Regions from separate parts of the Bacillus sp. AFS017336 genome, predicted to be linked through region 1. Evidence: riboswitches for the same ligand, from Rfam matches in the RefSeq annotation. Region 1 holds a riboswitch; each other region holds the start of a gene.
The links. A riboswitch is a leader RNA that binds a small molecule or an ion and turns the genes downstream of it on or off. The one in region 1 is predicted to bind S-adenosylmethionine.

Region 1 (8,331 bases):
CACCATTTTCTCGAGCAATTGGAAATGATCCACAAATTAGTGTTACATTATTTGATTTTGCTATTAACTGGAGTTCAGAAATGATTTCCTCTTGATCACCAATATGCAATCCAATTTCTTCCAAACAATAGCCTGTTGTCCATAACTCCGGTAATACGATTACCTCTACATTTTCTTTTACAGCCTCAATAATTTTAGATTTCATATTTTTAAAATTAGCTCTTGATTTGCCTAATATAACGTCAGATTGAATGCAAGCAATTTTCAACATAATTTATTCACCCTATTCTAAATTTTATAGACATTTTTAAATCGAGCATATATGATGGTGAAAGTTATTGCAACAGTCGTTCATGCAAATCATTCGATTACAAAACGATCTAATCTACTTAAATAAATTCTATTTTTGGAGTGATTAACTTGATTCATAATAAGCTATTAAACAATTTACCTAAACAATTTTTTGCTTCACTCGTTCAAAAAGTTAATGAGTCAATCAATAAAGGTCATGATGTGATAAATCTTGGTCAAGGAAATCCAGATCAACCAACACCAGACCATATTATAAAAGCATTGCAGCAATCTGTTGAAAATCCAACAACTCATCGTTATTCACCTTTTAGAGGGATGAGTACATTAAAAAAAGCTGTTGTAGATTTTTATAAACGCGAGTATGATGTTGACTTAGACCCAGAGGAAGAAGTAGCTATTTTATTTGGCGGAAAAGCTGGATTAGTAGAGTTACCACTTTGTTTATGTGACGAAGGAGATACGATTTTAGTTCCAGACCCAGGATACCCTGACTATTTATCTGGTATTTCTCTTTCTAAAACGGTACCTTATACGCTTCCGTTACTTGAGCAAAATCAATTTTTACCAGATTATAGCTTAATTCCTCAGGAAGTTTTAGATGCTAGTAAAATTTTATTTATTAATTATCCAAATAACCCTACTGGTGCAATCGCAACAGAAGAATTTTTTAAAGATACTGTGGAGTTAGCAAGAAATAATCATATTACAGTTTGCCATGATTTTGCATACGGTGCTTTTGGATTTGATGGCAAAAAACCATTAAGTTATCTTCAAACTCCTGGTGCAAAAGAGTGTGGTATTGAAATTTATACACTTTCTAAAACTTATAATATGGCTGGTTGGAGAATTGGGTTTGCAGTTGGTAATAAAGAGGTCATTTCAGCTATTAATCTATTACAGGACCATCTTTACGTTAGTATTTTCCCAGCTATTCAAGAGGCTGCCGCTGTTGCATTAACAGAATCTCAAGAAAGTGTGAAAAAATTGTTAGCACTTTATGAAGATCGCAGAAATGTCTTTATTAGCGGTTGTCATGAAATTGGTTGGGAAGTAACGGCCCCAGCAGGTTCCTTCTTTGCTTGGTTAAAAGTTCCTTCAGGATTTACTTCACAGGAATTTGCAGATTTATTACTTGAAAAGGCACATATTGCAGTTGCTCCTGGGAATGGTTTTGGCGAATTCGGTGAAGGTTATGTAAGAGTTGGTCTATTATCAGATACCGAAAGACTAAAGGAAGCGGTTACTAGATTAAAAGAAATCGAATTATTTTCAAAATTTAATGTTTGACATTTAGAATTGTTCATGAAATAATGCGATTATATCAAGAATTCAAAATTAAATATTAACTTATTCAGAGTAGGTGGAGGGACCGAGCCCGATGAAACCCGGCAACCGGCTAGTTAGCTAGCACGGTGCTAATTCTCGCAGCGTTTTGCTGACAGATAAGGTGTAGGTAAACCTCTCCTTAGCGAGAGGTTTTTTGTTTTTAATAAATACTTTCGGAGGTTATGAAATGAGTGGAATAATAGCAACTTACCAAGTTTACGATAAAAATCACAATTTAGAAAAAAAGGCAGAGTCAATCGCACTTGGTTTGACAGTTGGTTCTTGGACGACATTACCACAAAACGATCAAATTCAATTGCAAAAGCATAAAGGCAAGGTACTTTCTGTTCACGAAGTTGGGTGTGAAGAAAATGTCATTAACTTTTTAGGCTATAAACCGACAAAAGGAATTATTGAAATCTACTATCCTAGTTTAAATTTTTCAGCTGATATTCCAGCAATTTTAACAACTGTTTTCGGAAAACTTTCACTTGATGGCGAAATCAAACTAATTGATTTAAATTTTACGGATGATTTATTAAGACTGTTTCCAGGACCAAAATTTGGTATTAAAGGTATTCGAGAAAAATTGGACGTATATGATCGCCCTTTATTAATGAGCATTTTCAAATCAATCATTGGTAGAGATCTTCCATACATTTCGGAAGAATTAAAAAAACAAGCATTAGGTGGCGTCGATTTAATAAAAGATGACGAGATTCTTTTTGACACAATCACATCAATAACTGACCGTGTCACTCATGGGAAAAATATTTTGAATCAAGTCTACGAAAAAACGGGACACAAAACTTTATATGCGGTGAATTTAACTGGCCGTACATATGAGTTAAAAGAAAAAGCGTTACGTGCAGCTGAAGCTGGTGCTGATGTATTTTTATTAAATGTATTTTCTTATGGAATTGATGTACTTCAAGGTTTAGTTGAAGATCCTTCAATCAATGTTCCAATTATGGCTCACCCTGCTGTTTCAGGAGCTTTTACTGCATCGCCGATTTATGGTATTGATGCTGGCTTATTACTTGGTAAACTTTTACGTATTGCAGGTGCCGACTTTAGCTTATTCCCGTCACCATACGGTTCGGTTGCATTACAAAAAGAAACAGCATTAAAAATCGCTGAAAATTTAACAGAATCAAATGGATTAAAAGAAACATTCCCTGTTCCATCTGCGGGAATTCACCCAGCACTTGTACCTCAATTAATTCAAGATTTTGGAATTGAGCAAGTTATAAACGCTGGTGGTGGTATACACGGTCATCCAGATGGTCCGATTGGTGGAGGAAATGCATTTAGAGAAGCGATATCTGCTACTTTATCTGGTGTTGAATTAAAAGATTATGCACTTCCAAATACATCACTTGAGAAAGCATTACAACTTTGGGGGTAAATAAACAATGGCAATAAAGATTTTTTGTGATTTTGATGGAACTATTACAGAAGGAGACAATATCGTCAATTTAATTAAGCAATTTGCTCCTCCTTCAGTAAGCGAATTAACAAGCGAAGTATTAAATGGCAAAATATCGATTCGTGAAGGCGTCGAGAAAATGTTCGCTACAATCCCTTCAACGAAAAAACAAGCAATGACTGATTATGTAATCGATCGTACGGTCATTCGAGATGGTTTTAACGATTTTATTCAATTTGTAAACGAGCAACAAATTGAGTTAAAGGTTGTTAGTGGCGGCTTAGACTTTTTCGTTCATCCTATTTTAGCAGAGTACCTTCCACCTTCTGCTATTTTATGTAATCGTACTGACTTTACAGGTTCAACTGTAAAAATTCATTGGGATCATTCATGTGATGCATTGTGTTCGCATGACTGTGGAATGTGCAAGCCTTCTGTTAAGAGAAAATTTAGTGAATCAAATGATTTTATTATAGTCATTGGAGATTCAATTACTGACTTACAAATTGCAAAAGAAGCTAATTTGATTTTTGCAAGAGATTTCTTAAAGAATAAATGCGAGGAACTTTCCCTTCCGTATATTCCTTTTGAAAGCTTCTATGATATCCGAGCTTCACTAGAGAAGGAGGTTCTAGTATGAAAGACTTTTTCAAACATTATGATGAAATCCGCGAAGTAAAAAAAGTACTTGCTGACCGTGATTGGTTTTTAGGAACTAGTGGAAATTTATCAATTAAAGTAAATGACGAACCATTAAACTTCCTAGTTACAACTAGTGGTAAAGATAAAACAAAACATACGTATGACGATTTTTTACTTGTGAATGAATTCGATCAGTCTGTTTGGGATGATACAAAGAAACCTTCAGCTGAAGCAATTTTACATCGACTAATTTATCAAAATACGAATGCTAAATGTGTTCTTCATGTACACACTTTAGCAAATAACTTTATAACAAAAGATTTTCCATACCAAGATGAGTTATCTTTTTCAGGTATTGAAATTATAAAAGCATTAGGATTATGGGAAGAAGATGCAGAAATTACAATTCCAATTATTAAAAATCATGCACATATCCCTACCCTAGCAAATGAGTTTCTTCCACATATTAAAAACGATCATGGAGCAGTCCTAATTCATAATCACGGTATTACAGTGTGGGCAGAATCAGCATTTGAAGCGAAGAAGCATTTAGAAGCTTATGAGTTTCTATTCCAATACGCATTACAGGGTATACAAAAAAATTTATTTATTAAAAATTAATTAGTTGGAGGAATGAATTATGGCAACAATTTGGGTAGAAAAAAAAGATTATCATATTACAAGTGATGTAGAAGTAAAAGCCTATTTAGAGGAACAAGGGGTTATTTATGAAAATTGGAATATCGAGCAATTACATAGCTCATTAAAAGAAAAGTTTCTCTTATCAGATGATGAAAAAGCATCGATTCTTGAAACATTTAAAGCTGAAATCGATGATATTTCTTCAAGACGTGGCTATTTAGCAAATGATATTATTACGCTTTCAGAAGCAACACCAAATCTTGATGAGTTATTAAAAAACTTCAACCGTGAGCATCATCATACGGATGATGAAGTTCGTTTCATTGTTAGCGGCCATGGTTCTTTTATTATTGAAGGAACTGAAGGTTTCTTCCATGTTAAATTAAATCCCGGTGATCTAATTTCAGTACCACCAAATGTTCGTCACTATTTTACATTAGCAGATGACCGTAAAGTAGTAGCTGTTAGACTATTTGTGACGACTGAAGGATGGGTACCTATTTACGAATAATCGTATATAAAAATCAATTGACTCATATCCATTTTAGGATGTGAGTCAATTATTTTTCTACTTCATTTAATTGATCTTCCCGGTAATCAATATATAACGACCCATCTGTTTGTACTTCTACTAAAAATACATCTGAAATTGAGTGAATTCCTGCCCTTTCAAGCTGAGCATTTAACCATTTTTTATCTAAATTTAAATCTGATAGTGCATCTTCATTTACTTCCCCATCAGTAATCACAGCAGTTGAAGTTGGAAAAACCAATGTTTTTTTCCACGCTTTATTTTTTTTCGTTTTAACATCTTTTGTTTTCATAACCGATAGACTTCCATCAATTTCAAAAATTGCGTATTCTACATCTTTGAAAGAATAAATATTTTCACTTCGGAGCATCCCTTGAAATTGCTCAGTATCTAATTTAGCCTTTTTTAATGCGTTTTCCATTATTTTACCTTGTCTAATTAATATAATAGGTTCTCCAAGAATTAGTCGACGGGCAGATTTAGATTTTAAACTTATATACCCCATGATAATCGTCAGAACTGCCCAGCCAACTAAGCCAGTTATGCCATCCTCAATATCTAATGTTTTAGATGTCGTAAGTGATGCAGCAATATTTCCAATCGTAATAGCCGTAATAAATGTAAAAACATCTAATTGGCTAATTTCTTTCTTCCCCATTAATCTAGTTAAAATAAATAAAACAAAAAATGAGCACATAACTCTAAATAAAACTTCATTTAAGCTCATTTATTTCATCCTTTCTTTCAAACAAAGCAGTTTTAAGTACTTACTAATCAACTTAGCGTTTGAAAAATCGAAATAAACTATTCCTTAATATAGAAAAAATAATTTTTTCTAAACTTCGAGATACACCAATTGTATACAACTATTGAAAAGGAGTAGCTGTCATCTCCATTTTTCCAAATTATATCTTTACAAAAGTAAACAAATTTAGAATTGAAAGTTTTGTTTCTTCAATCTGATTCCATTTCTAATCACGCTAATCAATCAATTTATACTCTTCATTTTAGCGACTAATAATTTACCGATTATTGAAGAAAATATTTATATTCTTTCATAATCAATAAATTATTGAGGTGAGGTCTTGAGTAAAAAACTTTCGCTAGTCGGTTTAATATTAATGGTATTTACAACTGTATATGGCTTCGGTAATATACCAACTGCTTTTTATTTAATGGGATATAGTGCAATTCCATGGTATTTACTCTCAGCTATTACGTTTTTTATTCCATTTGCTTTTATGATGGCTGAGTTCGGAGCAGCTTACAAGCATTCTGAAGGTGGTATTTATACATGGATGGCTGATTCCGTTGGGCCAAAGTTTGCCTTTATTGGTACATTTATGTGGTTCTCATCCTATGTAACCTATATGGTAAGCGTTTCTTCAAAGGTTTGGATACCACTTTCAACGTTCATTTTTGGTAGAGACAAAACGCAATCACTTTCCTTATTTGGCCTTTCCTCTACACAATCAATCGGTTTATTAGCATTACTTTGGATGCTAGTTGTTACTTATTTTGCTTCAAAAGGAATTGAAAGTATTAGTAAAGTTACAACCATTGGTGGAATAACTGTATCCTCATTAAATATAGTTCTCTTAATCACAAGTATCATTATTTTTGTATTTAATGGAGGAAAATTTGCTCAACCTATTAAAACTTTTTCATCTGCATTCGCTCACTCGCCGAATCCAAATTATATATCCGGCCTTGCCATATTATCATTCGTAGTATTTGCCATTTTTGCGTACGGTGGCTTAGAAGCTATTGGAAGTTTAGTTGATCAAACAGAGAATGCCGAACGCAATTTTCCAAAAGGGATTACAATATCAGCAATTATTATTTCAGTTGGCTATTCATTAGGAATCTTTTTAGTTGGTATTTTTATAAACTGGTCGCATGATTTAAGCGCGAGCTCGACCAATCTAGGAAACATCACATATGTACTCATGTATAATTTAGGTTTAGAGCTTGGAAAAGCTTTTAATCTTTCGTCAGCTACATCAGATACTATAGGCACTTGGTTTGCAAGAATCACTGGTTTATCAATGTTCCTTGCCTACACTGGAGCATTTTTCACCTTAATATATGCACCATTAAAAACGATTATTAAAGGAACACCAAAATACTTATGGCCAACTAAATTTTCAGATACAAATGAAAAAGGTATACCAGTAAATGCCATGTGGATCCAATTTGCAATTGTTTCAATTATCATTATCCTTACTTCTTTTGGCGGCCAAGGCGCATCTTCATTTTTTAACAAATTGACTCTAATGACTAATGTTTCGATGACTTTACCTTATATATTTTTAGGAATTGCCTATCCAATGTTTAAAAAGAATGATCGAATCGACAAACCATTTCAAATATTAAAGTCAAATTCTACTGCTTTATTTGCTAGTATACTCGTCATATTAGTAGTTGGATTTGCTAACTTTTTTACAATCATCCAACCAGCTATTGAAGGTGATTTTAAATCGACAATATGGATGATAGCAGGTCCAATCTTCTTTTCAATATTGGCATTATTAATCCTTAGTCGCTCTAGGAAACAACACCAAAAAGAGAAGAAAATCGCTTAACAATTCTTTCCCACAATTTGTTAACATCACTTTTGAAAGTAAGTTAGAATTGTGGCACATACTAATTTTGGAGGTGATAATTATGGGTCACAATCAAAATCCACATGTAAAAAAGAAAAACAAAGATAAAGGGCAACCAACACCAGCTGCAATCAATTCTGAAGGCTATTTTGCCCCAAGCAAGTCAAATACTGAAGCTCTTAATGAAACTAAAAATCAATAAAAAAATGACCGTCAAATTATTTGGCGGTCTCTTTTATCAGAATGAGACAATACCTCATTCATATATAAGGAACTGTTCTCTTTCTTTTTCAGTTAAATCTTTAGGTTTAATTCCTTTTTCGTTACAGTAATCATACATTGCTTTAACTCGAACTATCGCTGCTTTCTTGACGTTCGGATTTACATAAACTCCATCTGGGAACACTTTTTCAAACTCATTTATTTCTTTTACCATTGCTTCACTCACCTTTTTTAAAGGGTATATCTAACCATAATGGATTTAAAGTCATAATAAAGTATTATCCCGGACGGACATATTCCGATATTCCAATATTATCAATTCACTTTCTTAGCTCTTTGCAAAATTATAGCATGGTACAAGAAACTTTTGGTAATCAAGTAGTGTCAATACTGTTAACTCTTGTGCACATTGAATACATTGGAATTATAATATTAACGAGCATTTGATCAAATAGAATGATAATTTAATTCGTATATTAAGTGCGCTAATTCCTTATAGAATTAATATTTTCTTTTAGTTATTTACTCATCGAATCTGCAGTTTTTACTAAATCTCTAATAGTAAATTGTTTACCTGTTTCCTCTGAAAAAAGAAGTGAAATTGAATGGTATAGCCCATC
Region 2 (8,331 bases), on a different contig from region 1:
ATTTATTTGCTATCGCTCCGACGGGTATAGGAAAAACCGTTTCAACCATATTCCCGACTATTAAAAGTATGGGTGAGAATAGTATAAATCGAATGTTTTACTTAACATCGAAAACGATTACTAGGACTGTTGCTGAAGAAGCGTATAAGCGAATGACAGATCAAGGATTATGTATATCATGCACAACGATTACGGCAAAAGATAAAATTTGTTTTAAAGAAGAGACTATTTGTCAAAAGGAATATTGTGAATTTGCTAATGGATACTACGATCGTATAAACGAGGCTGTGCTTGATATTCTTTCATCAGAAAAGGCTTTTACTCGAGAGAAAATTGAGGAATATGCTCGTAAACATACAGTCTGTCCATTTGAATATTCGTTAGATTTATTAAATTCTTCAGATGCCATTATTTGTGATGTTAATTATATTTTCGACCCTAGAGTATCATTAAAGCGATTATTCGATGAACATAAACGTAGTTCGGTATTATTGATTGACGAGGCTCATAATCTTGTAGATCGTGCGAGGGAAATGTATTCTGCAAGTATTTTTAAATCTAAATTTTTAGAATTGAAAAATAGATATAAAAGTATTAAAGATGATTTATATCAATCTGTAAATGACATTAATAAGCGATTTATAGAATTAAGAAAAATTTGGAAGGATACTGTAGCTCCTGTTTCAAAGGAATTTGATGAGGATTTAATAGAGCTTCTTCACAAATTTAATGAAATAGCAGAAATTAAATTGCAGGAATTGGACGAGGATGAAAATAAACAAATTCTACTAGATACGTATTTTGAATCACTTAACTTTGTTAAAATCGCTGAGTTTTTTGATGAACAGTATATTTGTTACTATGAGCTTTATAAAAGTGAGGTTCACGTAAAACTATTTTGCCTTGATCCATCTAAAGTAGTAAATGATGTTATAAAAAAATTTCGCTCTACTATTTATTTCTCAGCAACTTTAACGCCAGTACAGTATTTTCAAGATATGCTTGGTGATCAAGATCGTGATTATACGATTACGATTGATTCGCCTTTTAGTAAAGAACAACTTCAAGTAACCATTGACCCTTTATCAACCCGATATCAAGATCGTGAAAAAAATTTAGAAAGATTAGTCGATACGATTTATAAAGAAATTTCGAAAAGTAAAGGAAATTATTTAGTTTTCTATCCTTCTTATCAATATCTCATTCAAAGTATCGAATTATTTCAAACTAAGTATCCAACTATTAAAACGATTGTTCAAGAAAATGGTATGTCAGAATTTGAGAGAGAAGATTTTCTATTACAATTTAATAGTCTTAATGAGGAGACTTTAGTTGGATTTGCTGTATTAGGTGGAATTTTCTCCGAGGGGATCGATTTAAAGGGAGATCGATTAAATGGTGTCGTAGTAATTGGTGTAGGATTGCCACAAATCTGTTTAGAAAGAAATATTTTAAAAGATCATTTTAATTCGGTTGGGAAAAATGGGTATTATTATGCATATGTCTTTCCAGGGATGAATAAAGTCATGCAAGCGGGTGGAAGAGTTATCCGATCAGAAACGGATAAAGGGACTTTGTTACTAATTGATGATCGATATAAGAGTGCACTTTATCAAAATTTACTACCGGTAGAATGGAAATGAAATGTTAATAATTAAATAATTTGAAAAAAACAATTGATAATTATCAGAGTTTTTAATATACTAATCAATATAATTAAATAATCTTATCAAGAGCGGTGGAGGGACTGGCCCGACGAAACCCGGCAACTCTAGTGAAAACTAGAAAGTGCTAAATCCTGCAGGTATATAACCTGGAAGATAAGAGCGATATGTTATCGAACATAACCACTTCTTATTTTTTAAGAAGTGGTTTTTTATTTTGACTAAAATGGGGGATTTAATAATGACTAAGACAAAAGTAGCTTTAAATACGAAGGAAAAATCAATCGAAACAATTGCTGTACATGGAAGTAAAGGATTTGATCCACTAACTGGTGCAATCAGTTATCCTATTTATCAATCTGCAACATTTAAGCATGCAGGATTAAACCAATCGACTGGATATGATTATGCAAGATTACAAAACCCAACTCGAGAAGAAGTAGAAAATACTGTGGCAAAATTAGAAAACGCAAATTTTGGTGTTGCATTTGCAACTGGAAATGCAGCCGTTACAGCAGTATTAAGTTTATTTAAAAAAGGAGATCACGTAATTGTGTCAGATGATTTATACGGTGGTACATATCGTCTGTTTGAAGAAATTTATTCACCGTATGGAATTGAGCATAATTTTATTGATACAACTGAAATTGAAGAAATTCTGGCTGCGCTTAAACCGAACACAAAAGGAATTTTTATTGAAACACCTTCAAATCCAATGATGAAAGTAACGGATTTAAAAAGAGTTGTTGAGATTGCAAAAGAACGAGACATTCTAGTGATTGTCGATAATACATTTTTAACACCTTATTTCTTCAAACCAATCGAATTAGGCGCAGATGTTGTTGTTCATAGTGGTACGAAGTATTTAGGTGGTCATAATGATACACTTGCTGGCTTTGTTGTGACAAACTCAGAATCTACGAATGAGCGTATACGCTACTATCAAAAATCAACGGGTGCAACTTTAGCTCCATTTGACTCTTGGTTAATTTTAAGAGGAATTAAAACATTGCACTTACGTATGGAATATAGTCAAAAAAATGCAATCGTACTTGCAAATTATTTAGAAAATCATCCGAATGTTACTGAAGTGTACTATGTAGGCCTACCAACACATAAAGGGTATTCAATTATTAAAGAACAAGCAACTGGATTTGGGGCAATGATTTCATTTAAAGTGAAAGATTTAAGTTTAGTTGAACAAGTTTTAGGAAGTGTAAACGTCATTACATTTGCAGAAAGTTTAGGTGGAGTTGAATCGCTAATAACGTATCCTCATACTCAAACTCATTCTGAAATGCCTGAGGAATTTAAACGAAAGCTTGGTCTAGATGACCATACACTACGATTGTCAGTAGGAATTGAACATATCGATGATTTATTAAATGACTTAGAAAATGCATTGGGGTGATAAAATTGAAATTTGGAACTAAATTAATTCATAATGGAAATGAAGTGGATCCGACGACAGGTGCATTAAGTATTCCAATCTATCAGACTTCAACATTTCATCAATTTGATATTGAGAATTTTGGGAAATATGACTATGCAAGAAGTGGGAACCCAACAAGAGAAGCATTAGAAAATACAATTGCAAAATTAGAAAACGGTGTGCGCGGCTTTGCGTTCTCATCAGGGATGGCTGCTATTTCATCTGTTTTATCGCTGTTCTCAGCAGGAGATCATATTGTCATTTGTGAGGATGTTTATGGAGGGACTTTTAGAATAGCGACGAAAGTATTAAATCGCTTTGGAATCGAGTTCACATTTGTAGACGCCTCAAATTTACAAGAGATTGAAGCAGGAATAAAGCCAAATACAAAGGGGCTTTATTTAGAGACCCCATCTAACCCACTTTTGAAAATTACTGACTTAAGTGGTGCAATTAAACTTGCGAAAGAAAATGACATTCTAGTAATTGTAGATAATAGCTTTTTATCACCATATTTACAAAAACCACTAGACTTAGGTGCAGATATTGTCGTTCATAGTGCAACAAAATTTATAGCAGGCCATAGTGATGTAATTGGAGGTTTAGCAGTTGTAAATTCTGAAGAACTTGCACAAGAATTATACACAATCCAAAATTCATTCGGTGCAATTTTAGGCCCGCAAGACTGTTGGTTAACACTTAGAGGACTAAAGACGCTTAAGGTTCGTATGGATGCGTATGAACAAACTGCTTCAAAATTAGCGAATTGGCTTTTAGAACAAGAAGAAGTTGAGGATGTCTATTACCCAGGATTAAAAAATCATCCTGGTCACGATATTCATTTTGAGCAGGCTTCCGGAGGGGGAGCAGTCCTTTCATTTACATTAAAAACAATTGAACAAACGACGAAATTCCTTCAAACAGTCGAAAATGTAGCAGTTGCTGTTTCACTCGGTGGAGTAGAGACAATTGTTTCATATCCTGTGAAGATGTCTCATGCAGCTATACCTGTTGATGTACGTGAAAGATTAGGTGTTAAAGATACACTAATTCGAGTATCTGTTGGATTAGAGGATCTTGAAGACTTAATTGAAAGTTTCCGAAAAGCTTTAAACGCAGGAGCAAGAGAAAAGCAAACAGTACACGGCACTGGGAAATCTAATAATTAATTCAAAATGCGAACACATATTGAACAATATTGATAAAGTTGTGAACTTCGTTGATATATGACGATTACTCGTTGATAAATCACAAAGCCTCGTTGATATATGACGATTACTCGTTGATAAATCATAAAGCCTCGTTGATATATGACGACTATTCGTTGATAAATCATAAAGCCTCGTTGATATATGACGATTACTCGTTGATAAATCATTAAATCTCGTTGATATAATACCAAACTAGGTTGATATGTTAATTCTAGAAAATAATTTTTCGAGATGAAATCAGTTCTATGGTCGCAAAAACCGAACGATAATTAGTTGGAATAAGAAGAATATACGTCAAAAATAAAGATATTACACAAAATCCCACAAGGTTTCTTGTGGGATTTATACATATTTTTTTGATTTTGCACTTTTTTAATAAAGAGTTAAATGTATTTTAATTTCATATAGATTTGATTATGAAAGGAATATTTCCCCATCACCAACTTCCTCTTGAATTACTTCAGCTGCACCAATAAGTGCCAATGCATTACCAACTATTTGAATTGAGTCAGAAAGCACAATTTTTCTTTGTAAATCAAGTAAATTTATTTTATCTGAAGTGAACAATTGCTTAGAAACGAAAAAAGCTACGGATAATTGACCAGCTGTACCAATCCACATTCCTGATATGATATCTCTTTTCCCTTGAAAGATTGGATCTTTGTCGATTGAATATAATTTGGATAATGTAATCGTTTCATACAATTGTGCTACTGCTTTAACCCATGAGGCAGCCACGATTTGTCTTTCAAGACTTGCTTGTAAACTGTCATCATCTATATTAGTTTTCTGTTCTTGGTCTTTACCTTCCTTTTCCTTGAAATTTTCTTCTAGCATCTATTCCAACTCCAATATGAAAAATCTATTATTTATATAACTATTCAAGTTCATCTAATTGTGTTTCTATCCGATTTGTTATTTTTCTATTTCAAACGTTAAACTTTACTTAAAATGAGATGAAATACTATGTCTAAAATTAATTAATTTTTAAATTTGAATTGTCTAATTTTGGACAAAAAAACCAGTTGACTGTTGATGTAAGATGATGAAAAGGTTTCACTTGTAATAATAAACGAATAATTTTTTAAAAAAATAATGTGATTGTTCGTATTTTTACTTGAAACCCTTTCATATTGATGGTATTCTATCTTAGGTTGAATAAATGAAATAACTTAAACCTTTTGGGGGTAAATATAAATGTATGATGTAATCGTTGTTGGAGCAGGTCCTGCTGGAATCTTTACTTGCTATGAATTAACTTTAAAAATGCCGAATGCTAAAGTAATACTTGTTGATAAAGGACATGATATATTCGCAAGACATTGCCCGATTTTACAAAAGAAAATTGAAAAATGTCCGCCTGCTGCAGGTAAAAAAGAATTTTCAGGATGCTTACCAGCATGTTCAATAACAAATGGTTTTGGTGGTGCGGGAGCATATTCAGATGGAAAATTTAATATTACAAGTGAATTTGGTGGATGGATGACAGATTACTTATCAGACTCACATGTAGTAGAATTAATCAAATATGTTGATGAAATTAATTTACAACATGGAGCGACTGAATCGATCACTGATCCATTAACTGAAGAAGTAAGAGACATTGAACGTCGTGGTTATGCTGCAGGACTAAAATTATTACGTGCACAAGTTCGTCATTTAGGAACTGAGCAAAACTTAGAAATTCTAAAAAGTATATATGAATATTTAAAAACGAAAATTGAAATGAGATATAAAACTGAAGTAGAGGACTTATTAACTGAAAAAGTTGAGGGTATTCATAATGTTAGAGGTATTAAATTAAAAAATGGTGAAGAATTACTAGCTGAGAAAGTTGTCATTGTACCAGGTCGTGATGGATCAAAATGGTTAACTGATGTGATGAAAAAACGTCGTTTAAAAATGTCAACGAACCAAGTAGATATTGGTGTACGTGTAGAAACTTCAAATGTTGTTATGGAAGAAATCAACAAGCACTTATACGAAGGTAAATTTGTATTTAACACTAGCGTGGGTACTAAAGTCAGAACATTCTGTAGTAATCCATCGGGTCACGTAGTAGTTGAAAACCATTCTGGTATTATGACTGCTAATGGTCACGCTTATAAAGACCCTAAATTAGGAAGTCCAAACACAAACTTTGCATTATTAGTATCACATCAATTCGCAGAACCATTTGATAAACCAAATGAATATGCACATGAAGTTTCACGCCTTGCTAACATGCTTTCACATGGTGGTGTAATTGTACAAAAATACGGAGATATCTTAAGAGGTCGCCGTTCAACTGAAAAACGTATTAAAGAAGGATTTTTAGAACCAACTTTAAAAGAAGCAGTGCCAGGAGATTTAGGATTAGTGTTACCATACAATACAATGAAAAGTTTAATTGAAATGGTTGAAGCATTAAATCACGTTACACCAGGTATCGCTGCAGAACACACACTTTTCTATGGCGTAGAAGCGAAATTCTACTCAGCTCGTCCAAAATTAAATGAACACTTTGAAAGTGAAATCTCTGGATTATATCTAGGTGGAGATGGAGCTGGCGTAACTCGTGGTTTAGCTCAAGCAAGTGCATGTGGCGTATGGATCGCCCGTGATATCATTACGAAAATTGGAAGTAAAGAGAAAGAATTAGTTACGGTTTAATACTTACTTGAAAAACCTCTAATGCATTTTGCATTAGAGGTTTTTTATTATTATAAAATATTCTCAAAGTTTAGCTTAAAAAGGAATTACTGATATACGTTAGTAGATGTATAATGAATAAAAAAACTTTAAGGTAGGTGAACTCTTGAAATCAAAAACAAAATATCAAACGTGGATCCGAATTTATAAACTAATCATATTCTTAGTAATTTCACTCGTTCTACTTTTAATAGCACTATTACCGATCAATACATACGTGCGAATCCTCTCAGGTATTATAGCACTGCCTTTTATTTATATAACATTTATACTTTCCTATTCGATTTATCAATTTGCAGCAAAAGGAGGGAATTATCAATCAAAAATACATGATTTAATTGTTTCGAAAGTGAATTGGGATGGAAATGGCAAAATTCTAGATATTGGAACAGGTAGCGGTTCTTTGATTATTAAACTCGCAAAGGCTTTTCCTAAGTCCACTTTAACTGGAATTGATTATTGGGGTGGTAATTGGGAATATTCAAAAGCACAATGCCAACAAAATGCAGAAATAGAAGGTGTCGCAAAGCAAATCGATTTTCAGAAAGCAAGTGCTTCTGAGCTCCCTTTTAATGACGATGAATTCGATCTAATTGTAAGTTGTCTAACATTTCATGAAGTAAAGGATCGAAGTAATAAAACGGATGTAATGAAAGAGGCATTAAGAGTATTGAAACCTGGTGGGAAATTTGTTTTCTTAGATTTATTTATGGACGAAAAAATATTTGGTCACGAAAATGAGCTATTAAATGAATTACAGAAACTGAGTGTATCCGTATTGAACAGCTCTACACTTGATAATGAGATGAAATTGCCAAAGCTTTTATTAAATAAAAAAGTATTAGGAAATGCGATGATTTTTAGTGGAAAGAAATGAATGATTAAAAAGGAGACATAAAATGGAAAATAGAGAGGAAATTTATTATAAACGTGGAACAGAAGAATTAAAAATGAAAAATATTCGTGCCCATAAGCTTGTTCAAGAGTTTAATAACATTAGTGTAGATTCGTTCGAAAGAAAAGAAGAAATTATAAAAGAGCTGTTTGGAACTGTAGGAGAAAATCCGAGTATTGAACATAACTTTCATTGTGATTTAGGCTATAACATTCATGTAGGCGATAATTTCTATGCCGGTTTTAACTGTACAATTTTAGATATGGCAGAAGTGAGAATAGGAAAAAACTGCATGATCGGCCCGAATGTCGGAATCTATACAGCTGGCCATTCAATTGAACCAAAGGATCGTAATAAAAGTGGTTATGCGATACCGATTACGATTGGTGATGATGTGTGGATTGGGGGAAGTTGCACTATTTTACCTGGTATCACGAT
Region 3 (8,331 bases), on a different contig from region 1:
ATTATTCGTTACGATATAAATATTCTCGCCGACTAGACCAGAAGCTACTATATAGCTAGGTATCGTGCCTGTCTGGAAACCATTTTTATTTCCAAAACGAACATCCGAGTTATATCCACCAGTTTTACTGAATCCACTGTTATAAATACTAAAGAATAGATCTTTTCCTTTTATATAACCAGATCGTTCCCCAGTATATTCGCTTTTCCTCATTTGAAAATCCTTGTATTCGTCACCAAGAATTTGAATATGATTTTTATCTTCTAGAAATACTTGATTCGGACTTTTTGTGACAGATCCAAGTTCTAAACCTTTCATTTTTGCACTTTTTGCTTGTCCATTTTCATCAACAAACACTGCGTAACTCAAGCCATCTCCATTTATATCTTGATCAGCAGTAGTTGAAAAGTAAATAACTGCACGTTTATCTTTTAAGAAACTAGTCCTTGTTAATTCATCTTCTTTTGCAATCACTTTCGCACTAGAATCCCAAGCATATACATAAAACCAATAACCTCCGCCTAAACAGAGCGCCACTATAAAGCTGATAATTAAAATCCTTGTTTTCATAATTCCTCCAACATTAACGATCTTCTAGTTCTTAATAATGAATACCGTTTACAATTATATTTACTAAACTACAACAAATCTACCATTTTTTACCAAAACAGTTATATTTAACTGTTATAAATTTTTAATAAATAAGGATTTTCTCTTAATCATTTCTTGAAAATGGCCAAAAAAAAGGAGCCGAAATTGACTCCATTCGCTCCAATATACTCTCTATTCTATTTTCCCAAGTATTCGTATAATCTTGTGCATTGAGTAGTCTAAATCTAGCAAGTCTTCTTCATCAAGCTGCCCAACCCGTTCGATAAAAATATGATAAAAATCTTCCCAACGTTTAGAGACAACCTTTTTCCCTTTTTCTGTCAGTACAATTTTTACGCTTCGTTTATCATTAGCATCTTGAATTTTGGATACATACTCTTTTTCTTCTAATTTCATAATTAACGGGGTCATTTGCTGCTTGGAAATACTTATATTTTGAGCTAGCTCTGTAAGTGAGATTCCATCAGGTGTTTGAAATAATTCCTCAAGTATATGACTTTGCAAATGGGTTAACTCAGACTGTTTATTCTTTAGTGAATTTTTTGAACCTGGCTTGTTAAACTTATTAAAAACTAGCGGGAGTAATTGGATAAATTTCTCTGCTATTTGGTGTGTTTTCGAATTCGTCATGCGACTTTCATACCTTCCTGTACAAAAATTTCCAAATTGACATATAGTAAATAAAGGTTTATTATTTATTCGACCTTAGTTTAGATTATACCACATTTTACAAATAAACCATATTTAAAATAGTAAACAATAATTTACTATAAAAAAAAGGAGAGGTATTATGAAATCAAACGGATTAACTTTCGGAATCTATCCACTTAGCGTAGCCGGTACACCTATAGGATTAGCTACTGGACCAGAAGATAATTATGAAAAAATATCATCCGCACTCAAAGAGCTTAAAGGTAATGCTAAACAGCTTTTACCTAGAATGTATGCAGTCTATATGGGTCCAGAAACGGAAGAAAAAGTATTTAATTCTTTAAATCGCTATAAGAACGCTGGGTTATTAGGTGATTTAACAATTGGATGCCTTATGGAGCAAAGCCTGTCACTAGAATATTGGTTGAATTTCGTTCGTAAAGTAATTAAAGAATATGGTCCTTTTCTTGAATCAATTCAAATTACGAACGAACCTAATTTATCGTTTATGGATGGATCGAAACCATATGTATTTGAAGCACTTGTACAAGGAATACTCATTGCAAAAGAAGAAATAACAAAAAATAATTTAAAAGTTAAAATCGGGTTTGGTTCGGTTCCTGAAGGAGAAAAAACAATTCCACATTTTTGGGAGAACCTAATGAAAATTGGTGGGGATGAATTAATTCATTCAATTGATTATGTTGGTCATAATTTTTATGTGGATGTATTTGAGGAACCACTGGAAATTGAGGAAATTGCAGTCTCAGTAGAGAATATACTACGTAAGTTTCGAGAGACATTAAATCGCAATGGATTCCCAACAACACTTCCAATTCACATTACGGAAAATGGATGGCCAACCGGGAAAAATCCGTTTATTCAAATAGAAAGATCGTATGCAAAGCAATCAGACGTCCTTGAAAAAGTTGTTCGAACGGTCTACGCACTTCGCCAGGAACTAAATATTACTCATTATGAATTTTTCGGTTTAAGGGATGCTGATAGCTCAAAAGACGATCTATTTCATCAATTTGGCATTATGAAGGATGATTATTCACCTAAGCCTGCTTTTTACACCTATCAAAAATTAGTTAATGAATTAAGCAAGTAGATCGATTTTTCATCTTTTGAATGAAGTTAGTCAAATCGTTAAGACTAACTACTATGAAGAATTTCTTCACGTTTCTACTATATATATGGAGGTAATAATTTGACTAAACAAAATAAACCCCTTATAAATGAAGAGCAAATGAAAATACAAGCGAACCTTAATAATCTCGACCCTGGTCATTCAGTGGATGAACTTCGCAAAATTGAAACAGCAAATATGATTTTAGCTGGTGAAGAAATAAGACAGCAAAATGAAAATCTATAAAAAAGATTGCAAATTTAGGAATCCCTCAAAATCAATTTTTGAGGGATTCTTATATTATGATTTTAAAGTTGATTATTACCCCTAATATTAATTACTACATTCCCCTTCTTATGGCCTTGTTCTACATAATGATGTGCTTCAGCAATTTGATCAAGTGGGTAATGCCGATCAATCACAGATGTTAATTTACCCGCTTCAATAAGTGCTTTAATATAATTCAAATCTTCCTTGTTCATATTTGCTACTCCAAGGATGGCTTTTTCATTACTGGTCAAATTACTCCAAAATGCTTTAAAGTACACTGAGGGCTTCCATACTGCACTTAATAAATAGGTCCCATCTTTATTCAGTAATTTTTTACAGTCTGAAAAAGAAGTCTTGCCTACCGTATCAAAAATAATGTCATAAGTTTTCCTACTTTTCGTAACGTCTTCCTTTGTATAATCTACCACTTCTATTGCTCCAAGAGATCTGACCAACTCTAAGTTTGATGTACTACACACAGCAGTAACTTCTGTGCCGAAATATTTTGCGAGTTGTATCGCATAAGTTCCTACACTTCCCGAAGCACCATAAATAAGCACACTTTGCCCGTTTTGGATAATACTCCTTCTTAAAAAATGTAGTGCCGTAATTGCCCCGACAGGCACAGCTGCAGCTTGCTCGAATGACATATTAATTGGCTTTTTGGTAAGCACTCCTTGCTCAGGTAAAGAAATATATTCAGCATTAGCACCAAAAGAAAATCCGCTATACCCGAAAATATGATCACCTGTTTTAAAATTTTTCACTTTTTTCCCAACTGTGACGATTTCTCCTGCTAGCTCACAACCAGGTATTTTATTTCTCGGTTTTGTTAGGCCAAACATAAGTCGAGAAGGTAGCCAATACATAAAAGGGAATTCTGAGGCTCGTAGTTTTACATCTCCTGCTGTTACGGTTGTTGCGTGTATTTTTATCAACACTTCATCATCATTTATTGTAGGTTTTTCAACTTCTTTTAGCTGAAGAACTTCTGGTGGACCGTATTTTGTACAAATTATTGCCTTCATAGGTTCCTCCATTTAAAACTTTGATTTAGTCATTTAAACCTATGAAAAATCATTTTTAAGTATGCCTATCTATATTTGTCTTCTATTAGAATGTAACTCTGTATAAACAAAAAAAGACTGAATACAGCAAATGCCGTATTCAGCCTTAATCTTATTATTATAGACCTGCTTCAGTTTTTAAAACTTCTGCTTTGTCAGTACGCTCCCAAGGAAGATCGATATCTGTACGGCCGAAGTGACCATAAGCAGCAGTTTGTTTGTAAATCGGACGACGTAAGTCAAGCATTTTGATAATTCCAGCTGGACGTAGGTCGAAGTTGTTGCGAATTACTTCAACTAATTTTTCTTCTGAAACTTTACCTGTACCAAAAGTATCAATAGCGATTGAAACTGGTTTAGCTACACCAATTGCATATGCTAATTGAACTTCAGCTTTATCAGCTAAGCCAGCAGCTACGATGTTTTTCGCAACGTAACGTGCAGCGTAAGCAGCAGAACGGTCAACTTTAGTTGCATCTTTACCAGAGAATGCGCCACCACCGTGACGAGCATATCCACCGTAAGTATCAACGATAATTTTACGACCTGTTAAACCTGCATCACCTTGAGGTCCACCAATTACGAAACGACCTGTTGGGTTGATAAAGAATTTTGTATTTTCATCAATTAACTCAGCTGGTACAACTGGTTTAATTACAAGTTCTTTAATATCATTTTCGATTTGAGCTTGAGTAGCTTCTGGACCATGTTGTGTTGATACAACGATTGCATCAATACGAACTGGTTTGTTGTTTTCATCATACTCAACAGTTACTTGAGTTTTACCGTCTGGACGTAAGTAAGAAACTGTTTCATTTTTTCTAACTTCCGTTAAACGGCGAGCAATTTTGTGTGATAATGAAATTGGAAGTGGCATTAATTCAGGTGTTTCATTTACAGCAAAACCGAACATTAAACCTTGGTCACCTGCTCCGATTGCTTCGATTTCTTCATCTGACATGCTACCTTCACGTGCTTCTAACGCTTGGTCTACACCTAAAGCGATATCTGCTGATTGCTCATCGATAGAAGTTAAAACTGCACATGTATCTGCATCAAATCCGTATTTTGCACGATCATAACCGATTTCACGGATTGTTTCGCGAACGATTTTTGGAATATCTACATAAGTAGAAGTTGTGATTTCACCTGCAACAAGTACTAGACCTGTTGTAACTGATGTTTCCGCTGCTACACGAGCATTCGGATCATTTGCTAAAATTGCATCAAGAATTGAATCTGAGATTTGGTCACAGATTTTATCTGGATGTCCTTCTGTAACTGATTCTGAAGTAAATAAACGACGTTGTGACATTGAGTCCCCTCCTAAATTGAATTGACGGATCTCTTTTTTCTCAACATAAGAATAAAAAGTTTGTTCCTATTCCTATGTTTCCCATTTAAGATAAAGATAACTCAGTGTAAATTACGAAATTGCCACTGTATTTAAGTTTTGAGCAAAAAAAAAGCCTTCCTCTTATCAAATATTACCTGAGGAAAGGGTTCTTGGTTATTTGCCTTTCGCTCTTATCGTTCAAGACATAAAAAAAAGTCTTGCATCAGGTTCAGCACCTTTCACTAAAAGTGAGGTTGCTGGGCTTCGTAGGGCCTGTATCCCTCCACCTACTCGGGATAAGAGAGTATCCGTATGAAAAGTATCATATTAAAATTTCACTTTCTTGTCAACAACTTTTATCATTACTTATGACATAATTCTACAATAACTTTTAATTTCTATTTAAATGGAAATTACTATTTATCATATTCTATTGACGAAATTACACCTATTAATTAAATCATTTTACTCAAATTTATTTTTTAATGAAATTCATAACACATTTTGCTAACTAATAGTATACACTATTAAAATAAATGTGTTATACTATTTATCGAGATACCTACATGGCAGACAAATATATTTAAAGGATGGTATTAGTATATGAAGACAGTTGATGTAAACTTTGAATTAAACGAATTACTTATTAGTAATCAAATGTATAACCAACTTAGCGTTTCTGAGTTAGTTGAAAAAGTCCTAACAAGACAAGAAGGAATTTTAACGTCAACAGGAGCAGTTAGCGTTTCAACAGGCAAATATACTGGACGTTCACCTAAGGATAAATTTATTGTTAAAGAGGCATCTGTTGAAAATTTAATCGATTGGGGTTCAGTAAACCAACCAATCTCTGCTGACGTATTCGAAAAATTATATAGCAAAGTACTTAACTACTTAAAAGATCGTAACGAACTATTCTTATTTAAAGGATTTGCTGGCGCAGATACTGAGTACCGTTTACCTATCCAAGTAATTAACGAATTTGCATGGCACAACCTATTTGCTCATCAATTATTTATTCGCCCAACTGAGCAAGAACTTCTAACTCATGAAGCTGAGTTTACAATTGTTTCTGCTCCGACATTTAAAGCAGACCCAGTAGTAGATGGAACAAATTCAGAGGCATTTGTTATTGTATCATTTGAAAAGAAAATAATCTTAATTGGTGGTACTGAATACGCTGGAGAAATGAAAAAATCAATTTTCTCTATCATGAATTTCCTATTACCACAAAATAATGTTTTACCAATGCACTGTTCTGCTAACGTTGGTAGCGAAGGCGATGTAGCATTATTCTTTGGTCTTTCTGGAACTGGTAAAACTACATTATCTGCTGATGCAGACCGCAAATTAATCGGTGATGACGAGCATGGCTGGTCAGATAATGGTGTATTCAATATTGAAGGCGGTTGCTACGCTAAATGTATCAACTTAACATTTGAAAAAGAGCCACAAATTTTCTCTGCAATTAAATTTGGTACTGTTTTAGAAAATGTAGTTGTTAAATCTGATAGCCGTTTAGCTGACTATGATGATACAACTTTAACAGAAAATACTCGTGCTGCATATCCAATGCAAGCAATTCAAAATATCATTGAGCCAAGCGTTGCTGGACATCCACATGCAATTATCTTTTTAACTGCTGATGCATTTGGAGTATTACCTCCAATCAGCAAATTAACAAAAGAGCAAGCAATGTACCACTTCTTAAGTGGATTTACTAGTAAATTAGCAGGTACTGAGCGTGGTGTTACATCTCCACAAGTAACATTCTCAACATGCTTTGGATCACCATTCTTACCGCTTCCAGCTGTAGAATATGCAAAAATGCTTGGTGAAAAAATTGAAAAACATAATGTAAATGTATTCTTAGTAAACACTGGCTGGACTGGTGGAGAATATGGCGTTGGTAAACGTATGAATCTTTCTTACACAAGAGCAATGGTTCACGCTGCACTTGAAGGAGATTTAAACAACATTGAAACTACACAAGATGAGTTTTTCAGATTAGCAATTCCAACTCATGTACCTGGTGTACCTGATAGCGTATTAGTTCCATCAACAACTTGGGAAGATAAATCAGCATATGATCAAAAAGCTCTTGAATTAGTAAAAAAATTCCAAGAAAACTTCAAAAAGTTTGAAGGCTTTGACGCTCAATTAGCTGAGCTTGGTGGACCTTTAAAATAATTTAATAAATAAAAATGTAAGGGCTGTCCTAAAGTCAGAATTAATGACATTTGGATAGCCCTTTTTAATCAGAGTTAAAATTTCGCTATTAATCTAATGCCATATTATAAATCCTAAAATGCAAAAGCATCCAAACTGTTCATTTGGATGCTTTTTTTATATAAAGGCATAATTATCTTTCAGCTGGTGTATTCCCCATTGATATAGAGATTCTATTCCAGCTATTAATTTGATTGATTATAAGGACAAGATTTACATATTCCTTTTCGCTGAAGTGTTTACTAACACGATTATAGAGTTCTCCTGGCACACCTTTATTCGGGATCAATGTGATATGCTCTGTTAACTCTAATGCTGCTTTTTCTGCATCTGTATAAAAAGCACACTCTTTCCATGTAGTAAGACAATATATACGTTGTTCCGTTTCACCTATTTCTCTTGCTTCAGAGGTATGCATGTCGATGCAAAATGCACAACCATTAATTTGTGAAGCACGAATTTTAATAAGTTCACGAAGTTTATGGTCTATACCCGTTGATTTAGTATACTTTTCCATTTCCATCATTATTTTAAGTGCTTCTGGTGCTAACTTATAATAATTAATTTGTTGTTCCATTTTATTTCCCCCTAAAAAAGTTAATTCTAAAAATAAATGTTTAGATGTAGAATTATATTAAACAATTGGCGACTAACTTAATCGCCGATTGATATAATCCATAATAAATCGTTTTTTTTATTTTGTCAAACTCATTTATTTGCTCTAAAAGTAAATGTTTGACAAAGAAATAAAACATTTCTAAGATTAATTAACATAATCTCTTTTATGAAGAAGGTGTTTTAATGCAGTATAGCGTTGGAGTTGAGTATGCACTTCACTGCCTAGTTTATTTAATTGATACTCCTGAAGATTCTCCAATTGGAATAAAGGAACTTTCCTTCTTTCAAGGTGTTTCAGATACATATCTCTCAAAGATTTTTAGTAAATTATCTAAAGCTGGTATTGTAAGTTCAGTTCCAGGAGTTAAAGGTGGTTTTAAACTTGCTAAATCTCCAGAAGAAATTTCTTTTTGGGA
Region 4 (8,331 bases), on a different contig from region 1:
AATTAAAAACAGGTATTCATTTAACAGAAGAAGAAATCAAGGCATTTGATTTTATCGATTCGCTTACTCATGATAAAAACTTCCATATTGATATGATGATGGAACCAGGTGACATGCAATTTGTAAATAATTATACTGTTTTTCATTCACGTACTCATTTTGAAGATTACGAAGAAGACCATAAAAAACGCTACTTATTAAGGCTGTGGTTAATGATGCCAAATGGACGAAAAATTGCACCGGATTTCGAATTTTATATTGGTGGAGCACCTATAAGAAGATAAACAATTTGGTGATTTTATTCAAAGGTTTAGTCGTGAATAAAATCACCATTTTCTAATTCTTACGGTTTTCGATACGCGAAAAAATCTGGAATAACTGTTAAATAAAAAATGTGAGGATGATGTTCTTTGGTAAATTTAGATCCACAAGCAGAGTTGTTTTTACAGGGAATCAAAAAGATGCCAGCTATTCATGAGATGGAACCTAAGATTGTAAGAGAAATGCTATCAAATTTACCACGCCCTCTTATAGAACTAGCACCGCTTTTTAAGGTAGAGGATTTGATGGTGCCAGTAAGCGGGAATGAAGAAATAAAGTGTAGAGTATATATACCAGAAGGACAAGGCCCTTTTCCAATATTTATATACTATCATGGTGGAGGATGGGTTCTTGGCGATATTGATACAACCGATGCTAGCTGCCGATTAATTGCTAATCGAACGGGAAGTATTGTAGTATCCGTTAACTATCGTCTTGCGCCTGAGTATAAATTCCCGACGGCAGTAGAAGACGCATATACAGCATTAAAATGGTTTTATGAAAAAGGGACTTCCTTTAACGGAGATGTCTCTAAATTGATTGTTGGAGGGGATAGTGTAGGGGGGAATCTTGCGACGGTTGTGACGATGATTGCAAGAGACAGAAAAGGTCCCAACATTACTGCGCAGGTTTTAATTTATCCTCCGACGAATCTTGAGTTCAATACAGAATCACATCAAAAGTTTGCAAAAGGATTTGGTTTAGATAGAGAACAGCTAATATGGTTTCGAAATCATTATTTAAAGAATGAAGAAGACAGTAGTAATGAGTATGCCTCTCCTTTGACTGCAAGTGATTTAAGTGGACTTCCACAGGCGTTAATCATTACTGCGGAAAATGATGTACTCCGTGACGAAGGAATGGCTTATGCTAGACGACTGAGAGAATTTGATGTGCATGTTGAATATGCTTGTGAAACGGGAATGATCCACGGCTATTTTGCCCATATGGCTATTTTTCCTAACAACATAGAATCAACTGTTTCTAAAATAAATCATTTCTTAAGTACTGCAAATTATTCGCTAGAGTACTAAAAAAACGAGCCTCGTGGAAGTAAGAGGCTCGTTTCTTATGTATAAACTTTTTTAGAAATAAACTGTATTTCCAATGCCGCCAGTTACCGGGATTACTTCACCAGTAATTGATGCAGATAATGGAGAGGCAAGGAAGGTAACCACGTTAGCGATTTCCTCTGATGTAATTAAGCGTCCAAGAGAATTAAGAGCTTCTACTTGTTTTATAGCTTCTTTACTAGAGACACGGTCTCTAAAAGCTTCTGTATCAACAACCCCTGGGTAAATAGCATTCACATTAATTCCGTGTTTTCCTAATTCCATTGACGCAGATTTAGTTAAATGAACGACAGATGCATTACGTGGTCCAGAACTAAAGTAGTTACCACCAATTCTAGCAGCTAGTCCACTAATATTAATAATCCGTCCCCATTTATTTTCAATCATATAAGGAGCGACAGCGCGGATACAGCGGAAGTAACCCATATATTTTTCTTCAAAATCTTTTAAAATAAGTTCTTCTTTAATACTATTAAAATCCTCAGGCTCATGTCCACCAACTCTGGCACCACTATTTATTAATATATCGATGCTTCCCATTACTTCTACTGATTTTTCTACTAGATTGATAATAGAGTCTGGATCTGTAGTGTCAGCGACGATCGGATAAATCGTTTGATTTGTTTCCTGGGTAAGCTCCTCTGCTGTAATTCTTAATGTGGATTCATTTCTTGAACATATTGTGCAATCTACGCCCTCTAGAGCTAGTTGGCGTGCAACAGCTTTCCCAATACCACGGCTACCGCCAACAATAAGTGCCTTTTTTCCCGATAATTTTAAGTCCATTGTTTAGCCTCCAGTTCTCATTCACTAGTAATAATCTAAAAGATTTACTTTAGTTTCTACTTTAATTCTACCTATAAATAATATTTATATAAAATTAAAGATTTTAATTTGTAGTTTAATTGTGCTAATATACAAGTTGGATTTTAAATTTTTCATCGAGAAGTATTATTCCGTATATTAGTAGTATTGACATGTAAGTTAAAAAGTTTAATTTTATTTAACTGAAAATTATGAATATAATAAATATAATAAATGTCGCAATCTATTTTAAAGCTATTAAAAAGAAAAAGGGAGGATGGTCAACACGGTAGATTATTGATGGAGAAAATGATGCTATATTTTGTAAGCGCTTCATTATATGACGAGTTGTCTAGTAAAAGATGTTCAAACATTAAGTAGGTGAGAAAGGAAGATCTATTTGAACACACCAAAATATTCTTGGATTATTTTATTAATTCTAGTTGCTTCGGGTATGGTTAACCAAGTTGATAAAATTATCATTGGTTTAGTTTCCGTACCTGTAATGAAAGAATTACATTTAAGTCCATCCCAATGGGGTGTGGTTGGAAGTTCATTTTTTTGGTTTTTTACGATATCATCTTTTGTTCTTGGTGGCTTAGCTGATTCGAGAAATACGAAAAAAATGTTTACTTGGATTATGCTTGTATGGTTAGTTGTTCAATTTACAACACCTTTAGTATCAAGCGTTTCTCTATTAATGTTCTCAAGAATGGTTTTAGGAGCAGGAGAAGGTCCAGCTATTTCTATTTCAACTTCAATAATAGGTAAATGGTTTCCAAAACATCGACATGGTATTGGTTTTGGTGCAGTTTTATTTGGTGCAACAATCGGACCGGCAATCGCTTCTCCAATACTAATCTCCTTAATCAATAAACATGGTTGGAGAGCTGCTTTTGTAGCGATGGGTACGGTAGGGTTTATTGTTCTACTTTTATGGATGTTTTTCGGAAAGGAAAGTCCAAAAGATATTGGGATGCCTACATATGAACAACAGGATCAAAACACAGTAATCCCTAACAAAGTTTCATGGAAGCAGTTTTTTCCACATATTTTCTCTAAAAATTTTATGTTTACGGTAATTTGTGCAGGATGTGCTTATTGGCTATTGTCTGTGCAATCGGTTTGGTTTCCAGCATATTTTTCAAAAATTCAACATTTTGAAGGCAAAACATTAAAATTGGCAGTATCTTTACCATTCCTCTTTGCTGCTATTTGTCAAATTGGAGTTGCCCTAATTTCCGATCGTATTTATCGCAAAACAGGAGATATTCGCAGGAGCAGAATAAATCTTGCAGGTAGTTCAATGGTTTTATCAGGTATTTGTTTATACATTGGAAGTATCGCGGATTCAAGTGGTATTGCCATTTTTTGCTTCATCCTTGCACCGGGCTTTGCGATTGTGATTTTATCGCTCGCACCAGCAATGCTTATGGAGTTCTTTTCTCCTAAAAATATCGGGAAAGCACAAGGGACGTATGTTGCTCTATCAAGTTCAACAAGTATTATTGCCCCAGTAATATTCGGCAACTTTATAGAAAAGTCTGCATCCGAGGCAATTGGGTATGGATATGGGTTCCTAATAACCGCATTAGTTATGTTTGTTTTTGGATTATTATTTTGGATTACAGTACGCCCAGCGAAACAAACTAATGCTACTGTAAATATCGGTGAACAAGTCATTTAATCATAAACATAATTTAATTGAGGAGGAAAATACATGTGCAAATTTAAAAAAGACATTAATGGGATCGATTGTTGTGTAGAATGTAATGAAGAATTATCCATTATGGAGCGAAATCGCAGTAATTGTTGGAGTTGTCAAGATAAGGTAACCGAAACATACTCAGACGATCATATAGAAATGGAGGATAAAGTAAGAACTGCAAAACAGATTAATTTTTGAAAATAAAAGGATATAGTTTTTAAGAGGACCCTACTACCCTATTAAAAACAATATGAAAGAGAAGCTCTGCATTCAATTTGAATGTAGATGCTTCTCTATTTTTAATTTGCCTCTGTTTAAGTGGATGATTTTCTTATTCAAGTACATGGAAGTTTATGGAACAGGGATTTCAGTAAATCATGCCGAATAATATCTAGTAAATTAATACTTAAGGAGAAAAAAATGAAAAAGATTATCAAATATGTAGTATTATCACCCATAATTTTTTATTTACTTTTAATACTTTTAGTAAAATGTGGATTTGACGAGTATAATGCATTTGGTTTTACACTTTCAATATTTTTAGGTGCTATTATTGGTCTATTAGTAATGATTTATAAAAGACTTTCAAAAGATACACTAGAAACTGATAAAGTAAAAGCTGCTTATGATCATTACCGGAAAGAAAAAGGAGTTAAAAATCAACTAGAGGAAATTTAATGAACTCTTATACGACTAACACAATGCTTTAGTTGAACAACGTGATCGATGATATTGTCGGTCTTTTTTTATTGTACAAAATGGCAGTTTAGATAGATGAAAGAGGCTTAGAAATATAGTTAAATAATCTGCAAAAGAAGGAAAAATTTTCCTCTAAATAGAAATGAATATACTTAGATATCAATTTTTATAGGGAGAATTTTAAATTATGATTAAACGAAAAGTAGTCATATACACTATTATTGTAATTTCTGTATGCATTAGTGCTTTTTATTTTTTAAATTCTAATCAGACAAACTCAATTACAGCATTGGAGGATGTCAATGTTAAAAACCTTGATATAATTAAACAAATTGAATCTCCTGACAAGAAACATAAACTAACGATTTATTTAAATGGCGGAGTATTTATGAAGTCAGATTATAGTTATATTGGTCAGTTGAGTTCTAAAGACAAGAAGGAAAAAGAAAGATTTATATTGTGGTTACCAGGTGAACCTTTTAGTATTCAATGGATCAATAATAAAGAAATATTAGTGAATCAGAACCAAATTAATATCAACAGTGAAACCTATGATTTCAGAAATATGTAAAGTCTTATTGAGCTAACGCAGTGCATTAGTTCAATAACAATCGGCTGCTTCGGCGGCCGTTTTTTATTCAACAAAATGGCAGATTAGTTGCATAAGATATGATAATAAGTTAATAATTAATAATTTTTTAAAAAAACAGAATTATCTTGACAATTATCGAATGGATTGATATGGTTATAAAAAAAATATTTCTTATCCAGAGAGGTGGAGGGACTGGCCCTTTGAAGCCTCAGCAACAGGTCTACTTAAGTAGACACTGTGCTAATTCCAGCGGGTGATAACCTGATAGATGAGAGCTTTCGTTTTTATTTGTCAGTAGCGCACTCTTTTTTAGAGTGCGTTTTTGTTTTTTCTGGATAGTAACTAAAGGAGAGTAGGAATGGGGAACAAAAATGGGCAAGAATTTCAAAGGAACATGCAAGCACGTCATTTAGTCATGCTATCACTTGGTGGGGTGATTGGAACTGGCTTATTCTTAAGCTCGGGCTACACTATTCAACAAGCTGGCCCGTTTGGAACAATACTATCCTATCTGATTGGTGCGCTAGTGGTTTATCTAGTTATGCTGTGTTTAGGAGAGCTTTCCGTACATATGCCTGAAACTGGCTCATTTCACAGTTATGCAGTTAAATACATTGGACCGGCTACAGGGTATACAGTAGCCTGGTTGTATTGGTTAACTTGGACTGTTGCTTTAGGTTCTGAATTTACAGCCGCAGGATTACTTATGAAGCGATGGTTTCCATCGATTAATGTTTGGATATGGAGTGCTATTTTTGCCATTTTGATCTTTGTATTAAATGTCATGACTGTTAAATTTTTCGCCGAATCAGAATTTTGGTTTTCATCGATAAAGGTTATAGCTATTGTGATTTTTATTGTTTTAGGAGCAGCGGCAATGCTAGGGTTTCTTCCGATGAGTCATTCAAAAGCAGCACCATTATTTTCTAATTTTACAAGTGGAGGTTTATTTCCTCATGGTGCTACGGGCATTATAATGACCATGCTTGCGGTTAATTTTGCTTTTTCGGGAACAGAATTAATAGGCATTGCAGCTGGAGAAACCGCGAACCCGGAAAAAATGATACCGAAGGCCATTCGAACTACTCTGTGGAGATTGATCATCTTTTTTGTAGGAACGATTTTTGTTTTATCTGCGTTATTGCCTATTTCCGATGCTGGTGTATTAGAGAGCCCTTTTGTTGCAGTTCTAGAACGAATTGGGGTGCCATATTCAGCTGACATAATGAATTTCGTTATCTTAACAGCTATTTTATCTGCGGCAAACTCAGGCCTTTATGCCTCTTCTAGAATGCTTTGGTCACTTGCTAATAAGAATACGATATCTCCGATTTTTGGAAAAATGACGAAGCAAGGTGTTCCAATTAACGCCGTCATTTTCAGCATGGTGGGTGGAGCTTTGGCTTTGCTCTCAAGTATTGTGGCACCAGATACTGTCTATATCGTACTTGTTTCCATTTCCGGTCTAGCAGTAGTTGTAGTTTGGATGAGTATTAGTGCTTCCCAGTTCCTATTTCGCAGACAATTTTTGAAAGAAGGAAATTCTGAAAAGGACTTGATTTATCGCACACCACTGTATCCATTAGTACCAATTGCTTCTTTTATCCTTTGTCTGGCATCGTGTATTGGAATTGCATTCGATCCAACACAGAGAATTGCCTTATATTGCGGCATACCGTTTATTTTGTTTTGCTATGGAAGTTATTATCTAACAAAAAATTTAAAAAAGAGGGGCGTAGATTATGTCGAACAAAGTCAATCCAATTGATGCTATTTTATCCCAACATTCCATTATGCTTCTTGACGGAGCATTAGCTACAGAATTGGAGGCGCATGGATGTAATTTGGACGATCCCCTTTGGTCGGCACGTGTGTTACTAGAAAATCCGGAACTTATTTATCAGGTTCATTCGGACTATTTTCGTGCTGGTGCGGACTGTGCCATAACAGCAAGCTATCAAGCTACTATTAGTGGTTTTTCCGCGCGTGGAATACAAGAACAGGAAGCTTTGGAATTAATTAAGAAAACGGTGTTACTTGCAAGAAGGGCAAGAGATGATTTTTGGAAGGAAAATAAGCAAACGAATAGGCCTAAACCATTGGTTGTTGCATCGGTTGGGCCGTACGGGGCTTACCTTGCAGATGGTTCAGAGTATGTAGGCAACTATGGTGTGACAGATAAAACATTAGCAGACTTTCACCGTTCGAGAATGTCAGCGTTAATTGAAGCAGGTGCAGATCTATTGGCATTTGAAACGATCCCTTCCTTGCAAGAAGCAAGAGTATTAGATACATTATTACGTGAGTATCCAGAAACATATGCGTGGCTTTCCTTTTCGTTAAAAAATGAGAAAGAGATTAGTGAAGGTATGAAACTCGTAGAGTGTGCACGAGTTTTTGAGAAAAGTGAACAAATTGTAGCGATAGGCATCAATTGTGCGCCAGTAACCGTTGTGACTGGTGCAATACAAGAGTTGAGGGCAAACACCAAAAAACCGATTATTGTTTATCCAAACTCTGGTGAAACTTATAATCCAGAAACAAAAACATGGAATGGTCATGAACAATGTAATGTGTTGGATATTCAATCTGAAGAATGGTACCAAGCAGGTGCACGTTTAATAGGTGGATGCTGTAGAACGACACCTTATCATATTGAGGAGATATCGAACAAGTGGCGTTCTTCCGAGTATTGAACCAATTGAAGGTGAAGCGTAATTAAAGATAACAAAGAGGTTAATTTAGTTATTCAAAAAATAGTTCATATTTCTGAAAGTTATTGAACTAACGCATGCTTTAGTTCAATAACAATCGGCTGCTTCGGCGGTCGTTTTTTTATTCAACAAAGTGGCAGTTTAATTGAACAGAATTAGTAAAGTTTTTTTATTCGGAATCCGAAAAATATGGTAAGTTTATATCATGTTACATAACAATATCGAATTACTTTTTGAAGGGAAAAAAGGGGAATCAACCATGAATAATTTAAAGACTATATTTTCAATCGAATGGAAAAGAATGGGAATTATTTTGCTATTTACTTTAGTGGTAGTTACAAAATGGTCAGAACATGATTACGATTTTTACTTTTGGTTGGTTTTATTCTCGTTAATTATTTCTATATTTGTTGCAGTTTT

Region 2: another riboswitch for S-adenosylmethionine. It lies ahead of CN601_RS19565 (trans-sulfuration enzyme family protein); the one in region 1 lies ahead of CN601_RS25715 (2,3-diketo-5-methylthiopentyl-1-phosphate enolase).
Region 3: another riboswitch for S-adenosylmethionine. It lies ahead of metK (methionine adenosyltransferase); the one in region 1 lies ahead of CN601_RS25715 (2,3-diketo-5-methylthiopentyl-1-phosphate enolase).
Region 4: another riboswitch for S-adenosylmethionine. It lies ahead of mmuP (S-methylmethionine permease); the one in region 1 lies ahead of CN601_RS25715 (2,3-diketo-5-methylthiopentyl-1-phosphate enolase).

The regions. Positions count from the first base shown of each region.
Region 1 is NZ_NUCO01000154.1:7,600-15,930, forward strand. It holds gene CN601_RS25705 (carbon-nitrogen family hydrolase) at 1-268, opposite strand, end outside; gene CN601_RS25710 (pyridoxal phosphate-dependent aminotransferase) at 412-1,599, shown strand; SAM riboswitch class I at 1,657-1,761, shown strand; gene CN601_RS25715 (2,3-diketo-5-methylthiopentyl-1-phosphate enolase) at 1,826-3,046, shown strand; gene CN601_RS25720 (2-hydroxy-3-keto-5-methylthiopentenyl-1-phosphate phosphatase) at 3,054-3,707, shown strand; gene CN601_RS25725 (methylthioribulose 1-phosphate dehydratase) at 3,704-4,330, shown strand; gene CN601_RS25730 (cupin domain-containing protein) at 4,350-4,862, shown strand; gene CN601_RS25735 (DUF421 domain-containing protein) at 4,912-5,610, opposite strand; gene yjeM (glutamate/gamma-aminobutyrate family transporter YjeM) at 5,969-7,468, shown strand; gene CN601_RS27175 (hypothetical protein) at 7,551-7,691, shown strand; gene CN601_RS25745 (hypothetical protein) at 7,746-7,925, opposite strand; gene CN601_RS25750 (hypothetical protein) at 8,230-8,331, opposite strand, start outside.
Region 2 is NZ_NUCO01000034.1:75,330-83,660, forward strand. It holds gene CN601_RS19560 (ATP-dependent DNA helicase) at 1-1,643, shown strand, start outside; SAM riboswitch class I at 1,724-1,827, shown strand; gene CN601_RS19565 (trans-sulfuration enzyme family protein) at 1,906-3,075, shown strand; gene CN601_RS19570 (trans-sulfuration enzyme family protein) at 3,081-4,265, shown strand; gene CN601_RS19575 (hypothetical protein) at 4,722-5,144, opposite strand; gene CN601_RS19580 (NAD(P)/FAD-dependent oxidoreductase) at 5,505-6,959, shown strand; gene CN601_RS19585 (class I SAM-dependent methyltransferase) at 7,105-7,875, shown strand; gene CN601_RS19590 (sugar O-acetyltransferase) at 7,898-8,331, shown strand, end outside.
Region 3 is NZ_NUCO01000138.1:28,751-37,081, reverse strand. It holds gene CN601_RS23440 (hypothetical protein) at 1-570, opposite strand, end outside; gene CN601_RS23435 (MarR family winged helix-turn-helix transcriptional regulator) at 784-1,242, opposite strand; gene CN601_RS23430 (glycoside hydrolase family protein) at 1,403-2,377, shown strand; gene CN601_RS27125 (hypothetical protein) at 2,477-2,641, shown strand; gene CN601_RS23425 (NAD(P)-dependent alcohol dehydrogenase) at 2,704-3,693, opposite strand; gene metK (methionine adenosyltransferase) at 3,851-5,047, opposite strand; SAM riboswitch class I at 5,257-5,371, opposite strand; gene pckA (phosphoenolpyruvate carboxykinase (ATP)) at 5,672-7,258, shown strand; gene CN601_RS23410 (carboxymuconolactone decarboxylase family protein) at 7,431-7,874, opposite strand; gene CN601_RS23405 (RrF2 family transcriptional regulator) at 8,099-8,331, shown strand, end outside.
Region 4 is NZ_NUCO01000004.1:68,093-76,423, forward strand. It holds gene CN601_RS02090 (TauD/TfdA family dioxygenase) at 1-284, shown strand, start outside; gene CN601_RS02095 (alpha/beta hydrolase) at 411-1,355, shown strand; gene CN601_RS02100 (SDR family NAD(P)-dependent oxidoreductase) at 1,407-2,180, opposite strand; gene CN601_RS02105 (MFS transporter) at 2,599-3,885, shown strand; gene CN601_RS02110 (hypothetical protein) at 3,919-4,104, shown strand; gene CN601_RS02115 (hypothetical protein) at 4,327-4,584, shown strand; gene CN601_RS02120 (DUF5412 family protein) at 4,793-5,176, shown strand; SAM riboswitch class I at 5,366-5,472, shown strand; gene mmuP (S-methylmethionine permease) at 5,556-6,965, shown strand; gene mmuM (homocysteine S-methyltransferase) at 6,940-7,893, shown strand; gene CN601_RS02135 (hypothetical protein) at 8,171-8,331, shown strand, end outside.